Regions from separate parts of the Natranaerovirga pectinivora genome, predicted to be linked through region 2. Evidence: riboswitches for the same ligand, from Rfam matches in the RefSeq annotation. Region 2 holds a riboswitch; the other holds the start of a gene.
What was found. Region 2 has a riboswitch for S-adenosylmethionine ahead of EDC18_RS07265 (trans-sulfuration enzyme family protein). Riboswitches for the same ligand answer to the same signal wherever they lie in the genome.
Positions count from the first base shown of each region.

Region 1: linked by a shared signal. The riboswitch ahead of EDC18_RS11200 (O-acetylhomoserine aminocarboxypropyltransferase/cysteine synthase family protein) and the one ahead of EDC18_RS07265 (trans-sulfuration enzyme family protein) in region 2 are both predicted to bind S-adenosylmethionine.

Region 1 is NZ_SMAL01000008.1:44,501-54,461, reverse strand. It holds gene EDC18_RS11215 (DEAD/DEAH box helicase) at 1-1,220, shown strand, start outside; gene EDC18_RS11210 (hypothetical protein) at 1,374-1,718, shown strand; gene EDC18_RS11205 (hypothetical protein) at 1,822-2,289, shown strand; SAM riboswitch class I at 2,384-2,484, shown strand; gene EDC18_RS11200 (O-acetylhomoserine aminocarboxypropyltransferase/cysteine synthase family protein) at 2,587-3,861, shown strand; gene EDC18_RS11195 (hypothetical protein) at 3,980-4,207, shown strand; gene trxB (thioredoxin-disulfide reductase) at 4,282-5,208, shown strand; gene nrdJ (ribonucleoside-triphosphate reductase, adenosylcobalamin-dependent) at 5,343-7,697, opposite strand; gene EDC18_RS11180 (2-hydroxyacid dehydrogenase) at 7,983-9,017, opposite strand; gene EDC18_RS11175 (KamA family radical SAM protein) at 9,218-9,961, opposite strand, start outside.
Region 2 is NZ_SMAL01000004.1:52,538-62,498, reverse strand. It holds gene argS (arginine--tRNA ligase) at 1-1,360, opposite strand, end outside; T-box leader at 1,420-1,620, opposite strand; gene EDC18_RS07270 (RidA family protein) at 1,829-2,203, shown strand; SAM riboswitch class I at 2,261-2,364, shown strand; gene EDC18_RS07265 (trans-sulfuration enzyme family protein) at 2,490-3,644, shown strand; gene EDC18_RS07260 (trans-sulfuration enzyme family protein) at 3,646-4,779, shown strand; gene EDC18_RS07255 (alpha/beta hydrolase family protein) at 4,838-5,602, opposite strand; gene rplU (50S ribosomal protein L21) at 6,110-6,421, shown strand; gene EDC18_RS07245 (ribosomal-processing cysteine protease Prp) at 6,430-6,756, shown strand; gene rpmA (50S ribosomal protein L27) at 6,760-7,050, shown strand; gene obgE (GTPase ObgE) at 7,427-8,704, shown strand; gene yhbY (ribosome assembly RNA-binding protein YhbY) at 8,731-9,015, shown strand; gene EDC18_RS07225 (helix-hairpin-helix domain-containing protein) at 9,049-9,961, shown strand, end outside.

The DNA.
Region 1 (9,961 bases), on a different contig from region 2:
TCGGTACACCTGGGCGTGTAATGGATCATATGAGAAGAAAAACCATTAAATTAGATGATATTCATACAATCGTTCTTGATGAAGCCGATGAAATGTTAAATATGGGTTTTAGAGAAGATATTGAAACTATTCTTCTTCAAACACCTGCAGAAAGACAAACAATACTTTTTTCTGCAACAATGCCAAAAGCAATTTTAGATATAGCAAAAACATACCAAAGAAATCCTGAAGTGGTAAAAGTAGTTCATAAAGAACTAACAGTTCCTAATATAGAACAATTCTATTTTGAAATCAAACGTCAGGACAAATTTGAAGCCCTAACAAGATTAATTGATATATACAATCCGAAACTATGCTTGGTATTTAGTAATACTAAAAAGCAAGTTGATGAATTGGTATCCTTACTTCAAGGTAGAGGATACTTTGCAGATGGTCTTCATGGTGATTTAAAACAATCACAAAGGGATCGTGTTATGAGTAGTTTTAGAAATGGTAGTACTGAAATACTAGTAGCAACTGATGTTGCTGCAAGGGGAATTGACGTAGATGAAGTTGAAGCAGTATTTAATTATGATGTGCCTCAAGATGAAGAATACTATGTTCACAGAATCGGTAGAACAGGTAGAGCTGGTAGAGTAGGAAAAGCTTTTACTTTTGTAGTTGGTAAAGAGCAATACAAACTTAGAGATATTGAAAGATATACTAAGACAAAGATTAAAAGAGAAAGAGTTCCAAGTATTAATGATGTTGAAGAATTTAAAACCAACACAATGATGGAAAAAATTAGCAATATAATAGAAAATGAAAACCTTAGCAAACAAATTTATCTAGTTGAAAAAATTCTTGAAGGTGACCATAATTCAATAGATGTTGCTGCTGCATTATTAAAGATGTTAATGGGTAAAGAAAAAGAAGAAAAAGAAGAAGCAGCAACATATGACGAGAACTTTGAAGGAACAGGTGCTGAACCAGGAATGGTAAGGTTATTTATTAATGTAGGTAAAAAACAGCAAGTTAGACCAGGGGACATAGTAGGTGCTATAGCTGGTGAAACAGGTATGTCAGGAGATTTAATTGGTATTATTGATATGTATGATAAATACACATTTGTTGAAGTGCCAAGAGATTATGCAAGTAAAGTTCTTGACATTATGAAGGATAATAGAATTAAAGGTAAAACAATTAACATAGAACCAGCAAATTCTAAGAATAGTAAATAAGATAAGATAAAAAGAACACATAAGTGTTCTTTTTAATTTATAAAGAAATTATTTACAAATATATTTAATATTGATATAATTTAATAATGTAGATTAATAAAGTGAAAAACAAGTCAAGGGCTAGTTTTATTTTTTATAGTGGGGGCTATAATTATGGAACATTGTAACAAGATTTTATTATTTAATGTTTTAATGATATGTTTTTTTGTTAACCGTATCTCTTTATTGAAGTTAATTTTTTATTCCATCGGAATTAGTATGGTTCTAACAATCATCGCTTTAAATATTTATAGAATCACAGGTGTTACAATTAATATCTCTAAGTTTACGAGAAGAATGGTTTTACTATTAGGGTTAATACTAACGGTAGCAACCTTATTTAATGAAGTTTCATCAATAATACTAATTATATTTGTGAGTTTATTTGTTGTAATAGGAGCAATTACTGAAGTTGGGATTAGAGAGATAAAACCAAACAGTACGAAAGAAATTGTATAGCAATATGCAATTTCTTTGATTATATGGTATGAAAGAGCAAGAATGGGCGTAGAATAAATTTAAGGATTTTTATGATTAAATAGACTAAAAGGAGTGACATAATATGAAAAGAGTAATGATAATAATAAGTATACTTTTATTACTTGTAACCGCTTGTGCAAGACAAGATAAAACTTTGCCACCTGAACAAGATATAATAGAAAATGGTCAGGATATGGATCAAGATATAATTGATGAAGAAATAGAAGATGGTATAGGTGAAGAAGAAGGTAACGTAATAGAAGATGAGAGAGAAGAAGTGAATGACCCTGAGGAAAATGAAGTGGATGACTTGGATTTTAATATGGCTACAGGTATTTATATTGGAGCCATTGATAGTAATTCAGTAGAAATAAACGTACAGGAAATTCCAGAAGGTAGTACAGGTATTAGAGTTTTTGCAATTTCAGAAGGTATTGTTTCAGAAATTGCTTTAAGAGATTTAAACACAAATGATCGAATTAAATTCCAATATTATTTTAACGAGGACTTTCATAGAGATTTAATTGTAGAAATAGTAAAAATAGATTAATTAGTAATATAATTATAACTAAGTAAATAAATATGTAAAATAGGTATTGATTTCTTAAATTAAGTATGATATATTAAACTAAATTAAATAATTGCTCTTATAAAGAGAGGTGGAGGGACTGGCCCGATGAAACCCGGCAACCGATACAAAAGTATTATGGTGCTAAATCCTGCAGAAAAAACTGAGAAATAAGAGGAGATAAGAATATTAAGCTCCTTGTTTAGGGGCTTTTTTTGATAAATGAATAGAGCGTATTTAATTTATAAAAATAATAATTAAATGATAGGAGTGTTTTTTATGAATTGGAATGAATTTAATTTTGAAACAAAACAACTTCACGCTGGACAACAACCTGATCCAACAACGGGATCTAGAGCAGTACCTATATATCAAACAACATCATATGTATTTGATGACTATGATCATGCAGCTAACTTATTTGCATTAAAAGAAAGCGGTAATATATATACAAGAATTATGAATCCTACAACAGATGTATTTGAACAAAGAATGGCTGCACTTGAAGGTGGTGTAGGGGCATTAGCAGTAGCTTCTGGGTCAGCTGCTATATTATATTCAATTATTAATATTGCGAAAGCAGGAGACGAAATTATCGCGGCCAATACATTATATGGTGGTACTTATAACTTATTAGCCAATACATTAAAAAGATTTAACATAACAACAAAATTTGTTGATCCTGATGACGTAGAAAACTTTGAAAAAGCCATTACTGATAAAACAAAAGCTGTATTTATTGAGTCTATCGGTAACCCAGGCATTAATATAATTGATATTCAAAAAGTTGCTGATATTGCCCATAATAATAATATACCTCTTATTATTGATAATACTTTCGCCACACCATACTTATTAAGACCTATTGAGTATGGAGCGGATATCGTTGTTCATTCAGCTACTAAGTATATTGGTGGACACGGAACATCGATTGGTGGTGTTATTATAGATAGTGGTAAATTTGATTGGGCTGCTAGTGGTAGATTCCCAGAGTTTACAGAGCCAGACCCAAGTTATCATGGATTGGTATATTCAGAAGCACTAGGTAACCTTGCATATATCATTAAAGCAAGAGTAACACTTTTAAGAGATATGGGGGCTTGCATTAGTCCATTTAATTCATTCTTATTATTACAAGGATTAGAAACTTTATCCCTTAGAGTTAAAAAGCATTTAGAGAATACCAATGAAGTAATTAATTTCCTTAAGAATCATCCAAAAGTTACTTGGGTAAGTTATCCAAATCTTGAAGATAGCAAATACTACGACTTAGCAAATAAATACTTTAAAGATGGTGCTGGGGCGATATTTACATTTGGTGTTAAAGGAAATCCAGATGTTTTCATTAATAATCTTCAGATTTTCTCACTACTTGCCAATGTTGCAGATGCAAAATCTTTAGTAATCCACCCAGCTAGCACAACTCATCAACAATTAAGTGATGAAGCACAGTTAGCTGCAGGAGTAACAAAAGATATGATTAGATTATCTGTTGGCCTTGAAGACGCTAAGGACTTAATAAAAGATTTAGAAAATGCACTAGATAAGCTTTAAAGAAGATAGAGAAACCAAGAGATTAATAATCTCATTGGTTTCTTTAAGTTTAAAAAGAAAAATTTACTTGACTACTATGTTTGTATATCGTAATATTATAATATAAGGAGGTAATGCTATGAAAAAGCACCCGCTATGGTTAAATATATATTTAGTAATTGGAATTATAATTTCCTTTTTTGCATTAATTAAATCTTATATAGACAAAATAAACTTACCTCCAAATGTTTGTCCAATAGAAAAAAATAATAATATCTTGTATTTAGGTATTTTCTTACTTATAAGTTATTTAGTAATAGCATTTGGATACGATTGGTATAATAAAAATATTAAATCTAGTAATTAATTCTTCTAAGGATTATTAGTATATAATAAGAGTATTGTATTGAACTTGTAATATAAAATAGGAGTGAATAAATAATGGAAAACAGTATTTATGATTTGATTATTATTGGAACTGGCCCAGCAGGGCTAACGGCTGCAATTTATGCAGAAAGAGCAAAACTTAAAACTTTATTATTAGAAAAAAATCCAATGAGCGGTGGGCAAGTTGTTAATACTTATGAAGTTGATAATTATCCAGCACTTCCTGGTATAAATGGTTTTGAACTTAGTATGAAAATGAGAGACCATGCAGAACACTTAGGTGCTCAAATCAAATCCGAGGAAGTAACAGAATTGGATTTAGAATCAAAAATCAAAAAAGTCGTTACATCTGAGGGAACCTACGAATCTAGAACAATTATATTTTCTACAGGGGCATATTGGAAAAAGCTTGGTGTAGAAGGAGAAGAAAAATTCTCTGGTTTAGGTGTTTCTTATTGTGCAACTTGTGATGGGGCTTTTTTTAGAGATAAGACCGTAGCTGTTGTTGGCGGAGGAGATGTAGCAGTTGAGGACGCTATTTTCTTAGCCAGATTATGTAAAAAAGTGTATGTTATTCATAGAAGAGATGAATTCAGAGCTGTTAAAATACTTCAAGACAAACTTTTTGAATTAGAAAATGTTGAAGTCATTTGGGATACAGTTGTTAATAAAATAGATGGCAGTGATGGCGTTACAGGAATTAATATTACCAATAGAAATACAGATGAAAATAGGGATATAGCAGTTGATGGCATATTCATTGCTATAGGTACCATACCACATTCGGATATGGTTAAAGGCGTTGTAGATCTAGACGACAGTGGCTATATTTTAGCTGATGAGAGTTGTAAAACAAATGTACCTGGTGTGTATGCAGCAGGAGATGTAAGAAAAAAACCATTAAGACAAATTATAACAGCCGCATCAGATGGTGCAACATCAGTATATTCTGTAGAACATTATATAATACAAAACTTCTAATGGTTTATAAAATTAAGCATCGACTTTGTCGATGCTTTTATATTGTAGACAAACTCATAGGTACAAGGATTTTTATTATATATGAGTGTAATAGCGTAGCCAAGGATGGTGCAGCGAAACCCTTGATATACTGTTTATCTTATTGGGCAAACCCCATTATCACAATTATCATCACCTAAATCCAGTTCTTCACCTTTTTCGTATTTTGATATTAAATTAGGAATAAAAGGTTTCATTACTGAGACTCTAGCATTATATTCTTCTTCGCTAATGGCTTCATAAGGTAATAATTGATAAAAATTATCATCTAAAGATAAAAAGGACACAGCTACAATATCATCCCAGTTATGCCATACCCATTCTTCTACGGCTTCCCATTCATGTTCACGAACATGGATTGTTATGGAACAATTATGATCTACATAGTTTTCCATAAACAGTTTATAATTTTCTAATTGTTCAAGGGCAGAAACATCGTATTTAGTCGTACCATTAGGTGCTTTAACAGGAAACTCAATAACTTTTGTAGAGCAAGTCTCTAATTCTTGACCTACTTCAGGGAAAATAGGGTATTCTAATTCTTCACATACTTTTACAAGAGGATCATTGGCATTAATGCGGACACGTCTTATATAGTAGGGTGAATGAGAATAATGAACACCACTAGAGACAGTTGGTAGTTGGCTAAGAGTTCCTTCAGGTTTGACTGTAGTAACCAATAGGGGTGGGTTTTGACCAATCTCTTCTGCATATTCTTTTGCTTCTTTTTGAGCAATGGTTCTTAATTCTGATAAGAGTGACCCTTGAGCCTCTTTGTCTAGAGAAAGGGCATTTACCAAATCTTGCCAACCTGTTAAGGAGCATCCAATAAGTTTGTCTCTATTTTGTACATAATCCCATTCAGGAATTTCTAAATCAACGCAAGTCATTCTATAACCAGCCCTTGCTGATAACTTTTGGGCTTCAAGTAATTCTTTTTTATTAAGGGTCCCATCTTCAGTTATAAAGGATGCCACATTGATAGTGGTCAGATTGCATAATCCTTTTGAATCTAGTAGGATTTCTCCACAAGGATTCACACCATTCATATTCGGTCTGCGTTTAGATCCAGCAACTTCATTTACCCATCCTGGTTCACCAGAATATCGCATTTGTTCTAGTTGCCAGTGAAGTTGTTCTCTAGATGGTCTGGACTTGTAATAAATAGAATTATTACTCATTTGTCTATGAATGATTTCATTATCTACAATCCACTGCCCATCAATTTGTTTGTATAAATTGCTTTTAGCTTCTATGGATTCTTTATCATCAGCATCTACTAATACTATTTCAGCAGTTCTTCGTACACCACCAACAACAACATTTTCGCCAATAATATTTGAAAAATCTAAGCAATCTATTGGCTTTAATTTTATATAAGTTTTACTAGCAACCAATCCACGTTTTTTAATAATACTGGTTATTTTAATAAACATATTTTTTAAACTTGTATGGCCACTTGCTGTTCCCCCAAAGGTTTTAAGTCTTTCGCCTTTTGGTCGTACATGGTTGTAATTTATAATTATTGTATTAATGTGCCTATATTCATTGCTATAAATAAGTTTGAAATAATAGTCAAGAGATTGAACCCAGCCTTCTTTACTATCACCAATTGTTATTAATGCAGTATTATTATGGCTAAAAGTTAAACTTGTACTGTCTTCTCTTTTGTCCTTAGGAACAGGGGTATAATCTTCATTAATTATGTCAAAATTGGTTCTAATCTTTGGTAGCTTTTCAATATCAGATTTAAGAATTCTTACACCAACGCCAGATCCGATCATTAGTAAGTAAAATAAATCTTTAAAAGCACCAAAGTTATCAATAACTTGGAAGGCACAGTTATAGTTAGCCATTGGGTAATTTTTAGCTACATCTGTACCGCCTACCCAAAATGTTCTTCCAGATAGAAATTGACGGAGATTGAATATGTTATCGTATAATTTTTCTGCTTCAGATTTTGTTGTAGGTACCAAACTACAATTGTATTCAACAGCTCGTCTAACCGTTTCCCACCAATATTCTCTTCGGTTTTCTTTTGGTAGCCATCTTGAATAGGTTCTATAGTAAACGAAGTTACCGAGTTGTTTCATAGGATTAGATCTATGTTTATATTTGCTTATAAATTCATCACTAAGCAATCTACCATCAATACGTTTTGTTCTTGTATCTCTAGTTTTATCTCTTTCATATCGATATAAGATAAAGCGTTTTGCTGCATCTTTTCTAGGGGAGTCCATTAAATGCTTTTCAACTAAGTCTTGGATTAGTTCTACAGAAATTGCTTGAGTATGATTTTCTAATGTTTCTTCAATCTGAGAGCAAATCATTTTTGCAAGAGCAGAGTCAATACCATCCTTAGTTTCTGCCATAGAAAGCTCGATAGCGGTGATGATTTTATTGCTATTAAAATTTGTAATATTGCCATTTCTTTTTATAATTTGAATCATAGAGAACACCTCTTATACATTATATGGTTGTTAATGCGAAACAATACACTATATATTGTACCACAATAAAAACCAGTGTCAATAAATAATTATTATAATTTGAGCATATTGCCATATAAAGATGTAGTATTTGCTGAAAGTGAGAGATTTATTAAGAATGGCTATATGAAATAGAGAAAAGGACAGGTGTTATATCTGTAAATAAACATAAAAAAAGATGGCAAGCCATCTTTTTTTTGACACTTTATATACTTGGGAGGTTGATATTTAAACAGAATGTATTCATTAACTGTTTGTGTTTTTAACAGAACATCCTGTAGTATCACATTTTAAAGTTATTTCGTTAATTAGCGTTTTGTTATTTTTTAATTGATTAATACTATCTAATGTGGTTGTAGTAATGTTTAACAAGGCATCTTTTGTAAAGAATGCTTGATGGGATGTTATTAGTACATTAGGAAAACCTAATAACCGTGTTAAAACATCATCTGTTATGACTCTTTCAGAATAATCTTCATAGAAATATTCTTCTTCCTCTTCGTAAACATCTAGTCCTGCAGATCCAACCTTTTTTTCTTTTAAGGCTTCAATAAGATCTATAGTGTGTATGAGTTTACCTCTGCCGGTATTAATAATCATAACGCCATCTTTCATTTTTGATATTGTATCTTCATTAATGAGATACTCTGTTTCTTTTGTTAGAGGGCAGTGAAGAGATATAATATCACTTTTTTTATAGAGTTCATCTAAAGTTGTGTATTGGTAGCCTAAACTTGCTGCGCTTTTTTCATCTTCAACAATATCATAAGCTATAACCTGACAACCAAAACCTTTTAAAATTTGGATTAACACTTTAGCGATTTTACCTGTACCAATTATTCCCACTGTTTTATTATGCATATCAAAGCCTAGAAGCCCATTAAGAGAGAAGTTCATATCTCTTGTTCTATTGTAAGCTTTGTGAATTTTTCTGTTAAGGGTTAACATCATTCCTACAGTAAATTCTGCAACAGCATATGGTGAATAAGCAGGTACATTAACAACTTTTAATCTGTTATTAAGTGCTGCAAAATCAATGTTATTATAACCAGCACATCTTAGTGCAATCATTTTAACACCATATTCTGCCAACTGATCAATAACGATTTTAGTTACCTCATCACGTACGAAGACACAAACAACATCAAAACCTTTTGCTAATAAAACACTACGAGCAGTCAATCTTGACTCATAAAAAGTAAATTCTAAATTATACTCTTTATTCATAGCTTCAAATATTTGTTGGTCATAAGGTTTTGTATCAAAGAATGCAACCTTCAAGAAACCACCTCCTAAAGGATGCTTATATCAATAATGAAATTCATTATCAATATAAGTTAATTATATAATGGGTCACAGATCTTTGTCAATACTTTTTAATTATTCAACTAGTATATTATTAATAAAAAAGACAACCTTTATTCCTTTAATTAAAAAACAAAAAAAGTAGAGAAGGATTAGCTTCTCTACAAGTAAAGGTTTTATTCAAGATCAAACAACCAACATTCATCTGTTAGTGGTTTTGAGAAAATACGACCCGTATCATTGATATCTTTTGCTTGATGATACTTAAAAAGTACATCACTTTCATTTAATTGACCTAGTATTTCTATTTTTCCTCGTACATGGGACAAAGCATAACGAAACCTTTTAGCATGTCCATTCAATTTAGATTTGGCTTCTTCAACAATTTTTATGCCATCCTTTATGGATATTTGGAAGCTACTAGCAACACCTTTTACTGGTCTGCATTGGAAGACATAATAAGGCACTACACCTATTTGAGTAAGAGATCTCATTAAATCAACTAATGTATCTGGATTGTCATTAACATCTTTTAGAAGAACAGTTTGATTCCCAACAACAATATTTTGATTTTGCAACTCGGCAATTGCTTTTTTGGCTTCATCAGTGATTTCGTTAGGATGATTAAACTGAGTAACAACGTAGATACGTTTTTCTTTGTTATATTTATTTAAAACTGATAAAAGTTTATCGTCAGTGAATATTCTTTGTGGAAATACAACAGGGGTTCTTGTACCAAAACGAATAAAGTCAAGGTGTTCAATTTCACATAATTGTTTCAGTAATTTTTCTATAATATCAGTGTCTAGTAAGAAAGAGTCGCCCCCAGAAATTAGTACATTACTAACTTCTTTATGCTCTTTTATATAGTTAACGGCTTCGTCAAACATTCTCAGCGTTTCGCTACTATTTAAACCAAC
Region 2 (9,961 bases):
ACACATAGTCTTTTGTTACCTGGTTAGATAAATCGCCATATTTTAAAGCAGATAAACCAACTTTACGAGCGATTTCTTCAGTTTCTTCAGGAGTAAAGCCACTATTGTCTCTTAGTTTATCACGTACATTGTCTTTAATAATTTGAATTAAGTCTTGAAGGCGCATAACACCACCTTCTCTTGTTTTAAATGGTTTACCATCTTTGCCATTCATTGTACCAAAGCCTAAGAACTCTAGGGAAAGATCATCGTTAGCAATTTTAGATTTTTTAGCACATCTAAATACTTGCTCAAAGTGAAGTTGTTGTCTTTTATCAACTACATATATAATTCGATCAGGGTTATAATCTTTTACTCTTTCCCAAATGGTTGTTAAATCGGTCGTGCTATATAAAGAAGCACCATCTGATTTTAAAACAATGAATGGAGGTACATTGTAAGTATCTGTTTCTTCAGCCACTTCAACAATCAAAGCCCCATCACTTTCGGTTGTGTAATTATTTTCTTTAAGATAATCAACGATATAATCAATATGTTGTTGGCAATCACTTTCGCCTTTCCATAAATCAAATTCTACATTAAGATTACCATAGTTTGTTCTAAGGTCTGCAACAGAAACATCAAGAATATGCTTCCATAAAGCCATATACCCTTTACGGCCTTTTTGTAATTCAGCCGTTGCTTTTCTAGCTTCTTCCATTGCTGCAGGATCGGTTTTAGCCAGACCACTGGCAGCAGGATAGATTTCTTCTAATTCATTAATTGTAAAAGGTGCTTTGGTAGGGTATTCGCCTGTATAGTTTTCATCAAAGTATGGTAAGTCTGGTTGACGTCGTTTTACTTCTGAAACCACCATACCCATTTGTAAGCCCCAGTCTCCTAAATGAACATCGCCAATGACGTTATGGCCTAAGAAACGTGAGATTCTTTTGATGCTTTCACCAATAATAGCAGAGCGTAAGTGACCTACATGTAACGGTTTTGCAACATTGGCACCGCCATAATCTACCATTATTGTTTTTGGTTCTAAAAGGTCGGCGCATCCGTATTTGTTTTCTTTTGACAATTCATTAATATAATTGACTAAGTATTCATCTTCTAAAATAATATTAATAAACCCTGGACCTGCTGTTGTAATGGACTTAAAGATCGGATTGTCTTTTAAAGCCTCAAGAACTTTATTAGCAATTTCAATAGGAGATTGCTTGAATTTCTTAGCAGCTGGCAAAGCACCATTACACTGGAATTGACATAAGTCAGGACGGTTAGACACTGTAACGGTTCCATAAGATCTGTCATAACCACATTGCTCAAAAGTATCTTCAAAGATGTGGCTTAATTGTTTAATAAATTTATTCATAATAATCCTCCTAGATATAAAAATTTTTTATAAAATGGTAATAAAAAACCGCCTCTATAACAAGAGACGGAGTAATCCGCGGTACCACTCTAATTGACATAAGTCCACTCGAAACTTTAACGCAGTTAGCGTCTTACTCTTGCCAAAGCTCGAATAAGATTCTCAGAGACCCTTTTTCTCTATAAGTTTCTTCAGGACTTTCACCATCTCCTGATCGCTATAAAAAACACTATAGATACTTTTCTCTTCATAGAATTTAACATAATTTAGTTGGGATTATTATATAGTATAGCTTGATTTATGTCAATGCTTACTGTAAAAGTAACTTGATTTGGTTATAAATATTATATGTAGAGATGCAAAATAAGATACTATATGTTGATTAGAATAAAGTTAAGAGATATAATAAAAGATAAAGAAAAACAAGATTAAAATATGAAAAAGCTAAGATAAGAAGGAGTGCTATTAATGACTAGAAAAACATTTAATGCAGCTGGCGCAGCACCTATTGCACCTTATTCCCATGCTGCTTATGCAGGAGATATTATTTTTTGTTCAGGTCAATTACCCCTTGATGCTTCAGGTAAAATTGTAGAAGGGGATATCAAAGCTCAAACGGAGCAGTGTTTTGAAAATTGTTTTAACGTTTTGGCAGCGGCAGGATTGACCTCTGATGATGTGGTTAAAGTAACGGTGTTCTTAACCAATATGGATGATTTTGCTGGTATGAATGAAGTGTATAAAAATAAGTTTACACCCCCATATCCTGCACGTTCAGCAATTGGTGTAGCAGCTTTGCCAATGGGAGCAAGTATAGAAATTGAAATGATTGTAAAAGGTTAAAAATATTGACACAACTTTACTGGTATGATAATCTAATACAATAATTTAATATGACAACTCTTATAAAGAGTGGTGGAGGGACTGGCCCGATGAAACCCAGCAACCGGCATAAATATATGCAGTGGTGCTAAATCCTGCAGCAAAAAGCTGAAAGATAAGAGGAAGAAAAAACCTTCCTACTTAGGAAGGTTTTTTTCTTTTGGTCAGTATAGTAAAGTTCTCATTTTTATAAGTAATATATAAAGGGTAAGATAATTTATTTAACATATTGAAAGGCTGTGAAGCAATGAAAAAAGAAGGTTTGGGTATTGAAACAAAAATTGTACATGGCAGCAGAGGTGAAAATCAAGTCACAGGTGCCATAAGTTTCCCAATTTATCAAAGTGCTACTTTTAGACACCCAGGAGTGGATCAATCAACAGGATTTGATTATTCAAGAGAGAATAATCCTACAAGGCAGGAAGTTGAAAAAGCAATTGCTACTCTTGAAAATGGTACAGCAGGTTTTGCATTTTCTAGTGGTATGGCAGCGATTTCTACAACTTTAGAATTGTTTTATCCAGGTGATCATATCATTGTTTCAGATGATTTATATGGTGGCACGTATAGACTGTTTGAACAAGTTTCTAAAAAAAATGGTATAAAGATTTCTTATATTGATACAAGTAATATAGAAGAATTACAAACCTGTATTAATGAAAAGACTAAGGGGATTTATATTGAAACACCTTCAAATCCAATGATGAAAGTAACGGATATCAAAAAAATAAGTGCATTAAAACAACAACAATCCATTTTAGTTATTGTAGACAATACCTTTTTATCACCTTATTATCAACGTCCTTTGGAATTAGGTGCTGATATAGTACTCCATAGTGGCACAAAGTATTTGGGAGGACACAACGACACTTTAGCAGGATTTGTTGTCGTTAAAGATGAAAAGTTAATAGAACCCATTCAATTGCTACAAAAAACAATTGGCGCAATATTATCTCCTTTTGACAGCTGGTTGATTCTTAGAGGTATGAAAACTTTAGGCATTAGGTTAAAAAAACAGCAAGAGAATGCAATGGAAATTGCAAAATGGTTAACAGAAAAAGAAGAAATAGAAAAAGTAAATTATGTAGGCCTTGAGGATCATAAAGGGTATGAGATATCAATAAATCAAGCCTCTGGGTTTGGGGGAATGCTATCTTTTGCAGTTAAAAATGTTGAAACAGTTAATAAGCTATTGAAAAATGTAAAAATTATTTCTTATGCAGAAAGTTTAGGTGGTGTAGAAAGTCTTATTACCTATCCTATCAAACAAACGCATACAGCAATACCAAAAGAAATGAGAGAAAAAATTGGGGTTAATGATAAGCTATTAAGATTGTCAGTGGGTATAGAAGATGTAGATGATTTAATTAATGACCTTGAACAAGCAATGAAGGAGGAATAATATGAAATTTGGAACAAGATTGATTCATAATGGTAATGAAATAGATGAAAAAACAGGAGCATTAAGCATTCCTATTTATCAGGCGTCAACATTTCATCAAAAAGATATTGATGGACCCGTTGAATTTGATTATTCTAGATCGGGGAATCCAACTCGGAAGGCCCTTGAGGAAACTATAGCAATTCTTGAAGGTGGGTATAAAGGTTTTGCTTTTTCTTCTGGAATGGCAGCTACTTCATCTGTTCTTTCAATTTTTGAAAAGGATGATCATATTATTGTATGTGAAGATGTTTATGGAGGCACTCATAGGGTTGCAAGTAAATTTTTTAATAAATTTGGTATCGAGATTACTTTTGTTAATGTGACAAATATAGAAAATATTAGAAAAAATATAAAAAAGAATACAAAAGCAATTTTTTTAGAAACACCATCCAATCCATTATTAAAAGTAACAGACTTAAAAGGTGTTGTTAAAATAGCAAAGGAACATAATATTCTAACCATTATTGATAATACTTTTATGACACCCTTATTGCAACGGCCTATTGACTTAGGTATGGATATCGTTATTCATAGTGCTACAAAGTTTATAGGTGGTCATAGTGATGTAATAGGTGGTTTAGTTGTTGTTAATAGTGAGGCATTGGCCAAAAAAGTTTATTTTGTTCAAAATGGTTTCGGTGCTATTTTAGGGCCACAAGACAGTTGGTTGTTATTAAGAGGTATAAAGACTCTAAAAGTAAGAATGGATTTTCAACAAAAAAACGCTTTAGAACTTGCCACTTGGCTTGAAAAACAAGATGGGGTAACAGAAGTCTATTATCCAGGGTTAAAGAATCATCCAGGTAAAGAGTTGCATTTATCACAAGCAGAAGGTAGTGGCGCTGTTTTGTCCTTTAAAACAGACACACCTGAAAGAGCAAGAAGTTTTATGAAGAAGGTGACTCTCGCAGCGGTAGCGGTGAGCTTAGGTGGCGTTGAAACAATTGTTTCCTATCCTGTTAAGATGTCTCATGCTGCAATACCTAAAACAGAAAGAGAAAGGTTAGGTATAACGGATAATCTTATTAGGGTATCCCTTGGGCTAGAGGAAATAGATGATATTATAGATGATTTTAAGAATGCATTACTTTGAAAATCAATAAGGTCAGAGGTTTTCTGACCTTATTTTACTTGTTATTTATATAAATAACCTATGTCTCAACAAAAAAATCAACTGTTTTTTCTAATACCTTATCAGACCATAAATGATGACTGAATAAATGATCTGCATCCTCTATGATGATTAATTCAGAAGAACTTCCGTATATCTTAAGATATTTTTTTGAAGCTTCTAATGAAACAACCTCATCAGCGTTGCCATGAATCAATAGAACTTTTTTAGTATAGGGCGAAGCCAGATTGAAAACATCCGTACTGGTAACATTCTCAACAAAGTTTTTGCCAAATTTTAATCCTTCATAGTTGTAATAGCCATCTTTTACGAAGTCAGAATAGCCCTTTCCAATAAAATTATTGATTACAATTTCTCCAATATTTCCTGCAGGAGCCCAGAGGGTTAACCTATCTATTTCATTAGGATTTTCTCCTGCTAGCAAGCTAGCGATAGCGCCCCCCATACTGAATCCTAAGACCCCAATTTTGGATGGGTCAATTTGTTCTAATGATTTAACATAATCTAAAACATTTCTTGCGTCTTCTAACTCACTATCTAAGGTCATATCAATAAATTCACCATCACTTTCACCGCTTCCCCCAAAATCAAAGCGTATACTTGCGATGCCGTATTTTTCTAATAATCTTGATAGTTTTACAAATAGGAAGTGTGGTCCCATTTTATTCCCGCCGAATCCATGAAAAATCATTACTATAGGATACTTACTATTTTGAATATCTGGTGTATGTAAAACCCCTCTTAAAGTTTTATTATTGCTTATTATATTAACTGAAGTTTCCATAGAAAGCTCCTTTCTTAATGTATATTTTATAATTCTATAAATTCAATTTATGACCTTTGCTTTGGTAAAAAACATTCTAAAGAATAACAAATCTTAATTTCCTATAAAACATATATGAATAGTATGTATGTAATTGTAATATATACTAATATAGATGTCAATATTTTATAAGTACATTAATGAATGCTATATACATTTGGAAAAAAATAAGAAGGATGTCCTTTAAGGTTATAAGAATAGAATTAAGGTGATGTGAAAAAATTAAAAAGGATTGGCTAAAAGTCTGTATAAAAAAACAAAGAAAATATGTATCTGCATTCTTAAAGGAAGGCGTTATAGTTTGATAATTTAAATTTTAATGTATAGTGAGTTTAAAAAAATACTTGACTTGAATTACCCTTTATGCTATCATTCATTAGTGGTATGCCGCTCGAAGAGGTCTTAAGCATTGGTAAATAATACCAGTCACCATATTTCGGCGAGTCTAGGACGATAGGAGGTGCCTATATGTACGCTATTATAACAACTGGTGGTAAACAATACAAAGTTGCTGAAGGTGATACACTTAAAGTTGAAAAACTTAATGTAGAAGCTGGTCAAGCAGTAACTTTTGACGAAGTTCTTATGGTAAGCAAAGATGGATCTGTTTCTGTTGGAAGTCCTTTAGTGGCTAACGCTTCTGTTACAGCTACTGTAGTAGAAGAAGGAAAAAGCAAAAAAATCATTGTTTACAAGTATAAACCTAAAAAAGGTTATCACAAAAAACAAGGACACAGACAACCATTTACAAAAATAAAAATTGAAAAAATTAACGCATAGGATCGATTATGATTAAAGTTAATTTTATAAAAAAAGACCAAGATATTATTGGATTTACTTCAAAAGGCCATGCTGGTTATGGTGAACACGGCAATGATGTTATATGCGCTGCTGTATCTGTTCTTATAATCAACACAGTGAATGCCATTGAGTCATTTACACCTGATTCATTTCATATAGATGAAAATGAAAAAGAAGGCTTAATAACAATTAAGTTTAATAATAAGGTATCTAAAGAAACAAAATTGTTACTAGATACACTTATACTTGGTTTAAATGGAATTGAAAGTGAATATGGAACGCAATATATACAGGTCTCATTTAAGGAGGTGTAACCAATGTTAAGAATTAACCTTCAGTTTTTCGCACATAAAAAAGGGGTTGGATCTACTAAAAATGGTAGGGATTCAGAATCTAAAAGATTAGGTGCAAAAAGAGCAGACGGTCAAGTAGTAAGAGCTGGTAACATTCTTTACAGACAACGTGGTACTAAAATCCATCCAGGAAATAACGTTGGACGTGGTGGAGATGATACTTTATTTGCCCTTGTTGACGGTGTTGTAAGATTTGAAAGAAAAGGCAGAGACAAAAAACAAGTTTCTGTATACCCAGTAGCTTCAAACGAATAATAAGAAATTAATACTTGTTAATAATTTCTTCTCTTAAAAAAGTTTCAAGTCAAATGGCTTGAAGCTTTTTATTTTAACATTTTGATAAATGGATAATAATGTAAGTTTAAGTGGGTTCATTGTTTAGTCTTGTTTTTAAGGGAATAAATTATAAGGGATACAAAAGAAAAATATATGTTCATTTTGTATTATAATAATGGAGCAATAGTACAATAATAAGTAAATATGGAATCTGCAATTAAATGTTCATAAATACTATAAATTTGACGATAAATGTAATATAATAAACATGGAAAAAACAGTAAGAATTTGGTGCCTTATTAACAAGACATACTATATTAAAATGAATCTACATTAGTCTAATAGAGGTGAAATAATGTTTATAGATAGAGTGAAAATATTTATTAAATCTGGTAAAGGTGGAGACGGTTCTGTAAGTTTTAGAAGAGAAAAGTATATCCCTAATGGTGGACCAGATGGTGGAGATGGCGGTAGAGGCGGAGACATCATTTTTAAAGTGGACTCAGGACTTAACACCCTTTCTGATTTTAGAAACAACAAACAGTATAAAGCTGAAAATGGTCAAAACGGAATGAAAAAGAGAAAACATGGTGCAGATGGTGAGGATCTTATTATAAGAGTGCCTAAAGGTACTGTAATTAAAGACGAAGAAACAGGTAAAGTTATTGCCGACTTAGCGATAGAGGGTATGGAAGAAATCATCTTAAAAGGTGGTCGCGGTGGTAAAGGGAATCAACATTATGCCACACCAACAATGCAAGCACCTGAATATGCACAACCAGGACAAAAATCTAGAGAAATTTGGGTAAAATTAGAGTTGAAAGTACTTGCAGATGTAGGATTGGTTGGGTTTCCAAACGTTGGTAAATCAACATTTTTATCAAGAGTTACAAATGCCCGTCCAAAGATTGCAGATTATCACTTTACAACTTTAAGTCCAAATTTAGGTGTTGTAGATTTTAAAGAAGGCAAAGGATTTGTTATTGCTGATATTCCTGGATTAATTGAAGGGGCAAGTGAAGGGATTGGTTTAGGTCTTGAGTTTTTAAGACATATTGAAAGAACTAAAACAATTATCCATATAGTAGATGCAGCTTCAGTAGAAGGTAGAAATCCAGTAGAAGACATAAAAGCTATTAATAAGGAACTGGCAGCATACAATGAAGAATTGCTTAACAGGCCTCAGGTAATCGCAGCCAATAAGATTGATGTCTTAGATTCAGATGAGCCAATAGAAGAGTTAAAAGCAGAATTTGAGCCACATGGTATAAAAGTATTCCCTATTTCTGCTGTAACAGGAAAAGGGGTACAAGAACTGTTAAATGAAGTAAGAGAAATCCTTTCTAAGTTAGATGATGAACCAATTGTATTTGAGAAAGAATACTTTATTGAGGATGAACTTAACATCGATGAGCCTATAAAGGTAGAAAAAATTGAAGATCACCTATATTCAGTTGAAGGTGTTAAGATTGACAGAATGTTAGGATATACTAACTTAGATAATGAAAAAGGATTTGACTTCTTCCAGAAGTTTTTACGTGATAACAAGGTTATCGAAGAATTGGAAAAACTTGGAATTGAAGAAGGTGACACAGTACAAATTTATGATCTTGAGTTTGATTTTTATAAATAAATAATACTAGGAGGTATATGATGATAATCACAAGTAAACAAAGAGCACAACTTAAAAGTCTTGCTCATAATATAGAACCAATATTTCAAATAGGCAAATCAGGTATTACACCTGATTTAACAAAAGCAATTGCAGAGGCCCTTGAAGCTAGAGAGTTGATTAAAATTAGTGTATTGAAGAATTGTTATGAAGAACCAAAAGAAATGGCAATTGTTTTATCTGAAAGAACCAAATCTATTGTTGTTCAAGTAATTGGTAGAAAGATAATATTATACAAAAAATCAAAAGATAAACCAAAAATTGAATTATAATATTAAATTATAGTAAATAGGGGGGATATACTAATGAAAAAGTTTTTTTCAGTTTTATTAATTGTATCCATATGCTTTATTAATATTGGGACTGTAGGTGCAAGTTATTATCTTGATTTTAGAGAAGACAATATAACTGTTGCTAGAATTATTGAGATCATTGATGGTGAAGTTTTTAAAGTAATAGATAATCTTGGTAATAAGCCTACAGAAAAAATAGTACGTTTAATAGGTGTAAATACTGAAAGTAATCAAGAAGCTTTTGACTATGCCCACAATCATTTGCTAGGAAAGAATTTTATATTAAGTAGGGGAAGTAATCAAAACAAATTACCTGTAGATCGTAATAATTTTGAACAAGTGTATTTATACCTTGAATATAATGATTTGCTTAATTTGAATCTAATCGAAATGGGATTAGCAAAAGTAGATGACAGATATTCACAAACTGAACGCTATCATTACTTGAAAAGAGCAGAGGAATACGCAAAGAGTAATTTGATTGGCATTTGGAATGAGGATGGAAGTTCATTTTTTGAACAAAAAAACCGAGTTAATATTAATACAGCTTCCCAGACTCAATTAATGAATTTATTAGAAGATACCAATGCTTATATGGCATCAAGGATCATAAATTATAGAAATCGAAATCCTTTTAATTCAATAGAAGAAATAAAGTTTGCGGATCATCTTATTAATCATAATTGGTTTAATAAAAATAGAGATAAAATATCTGTAGTAACAAATGTTAAATATGCAAATGAATATGAATTACAAACATTGTTTCCTAGTGCGAGTAATCAAAAAGTGGCATTAGATAGCTTGGTCCATTATAGATTATTTAATGATATAAAGACTATTGAGGATTTAAAGCCTATAACAAGAGATTATTCCTATTTTGAAAGATTTATAACATTAGATAATAAGAGAAGTATACAGAATGAAA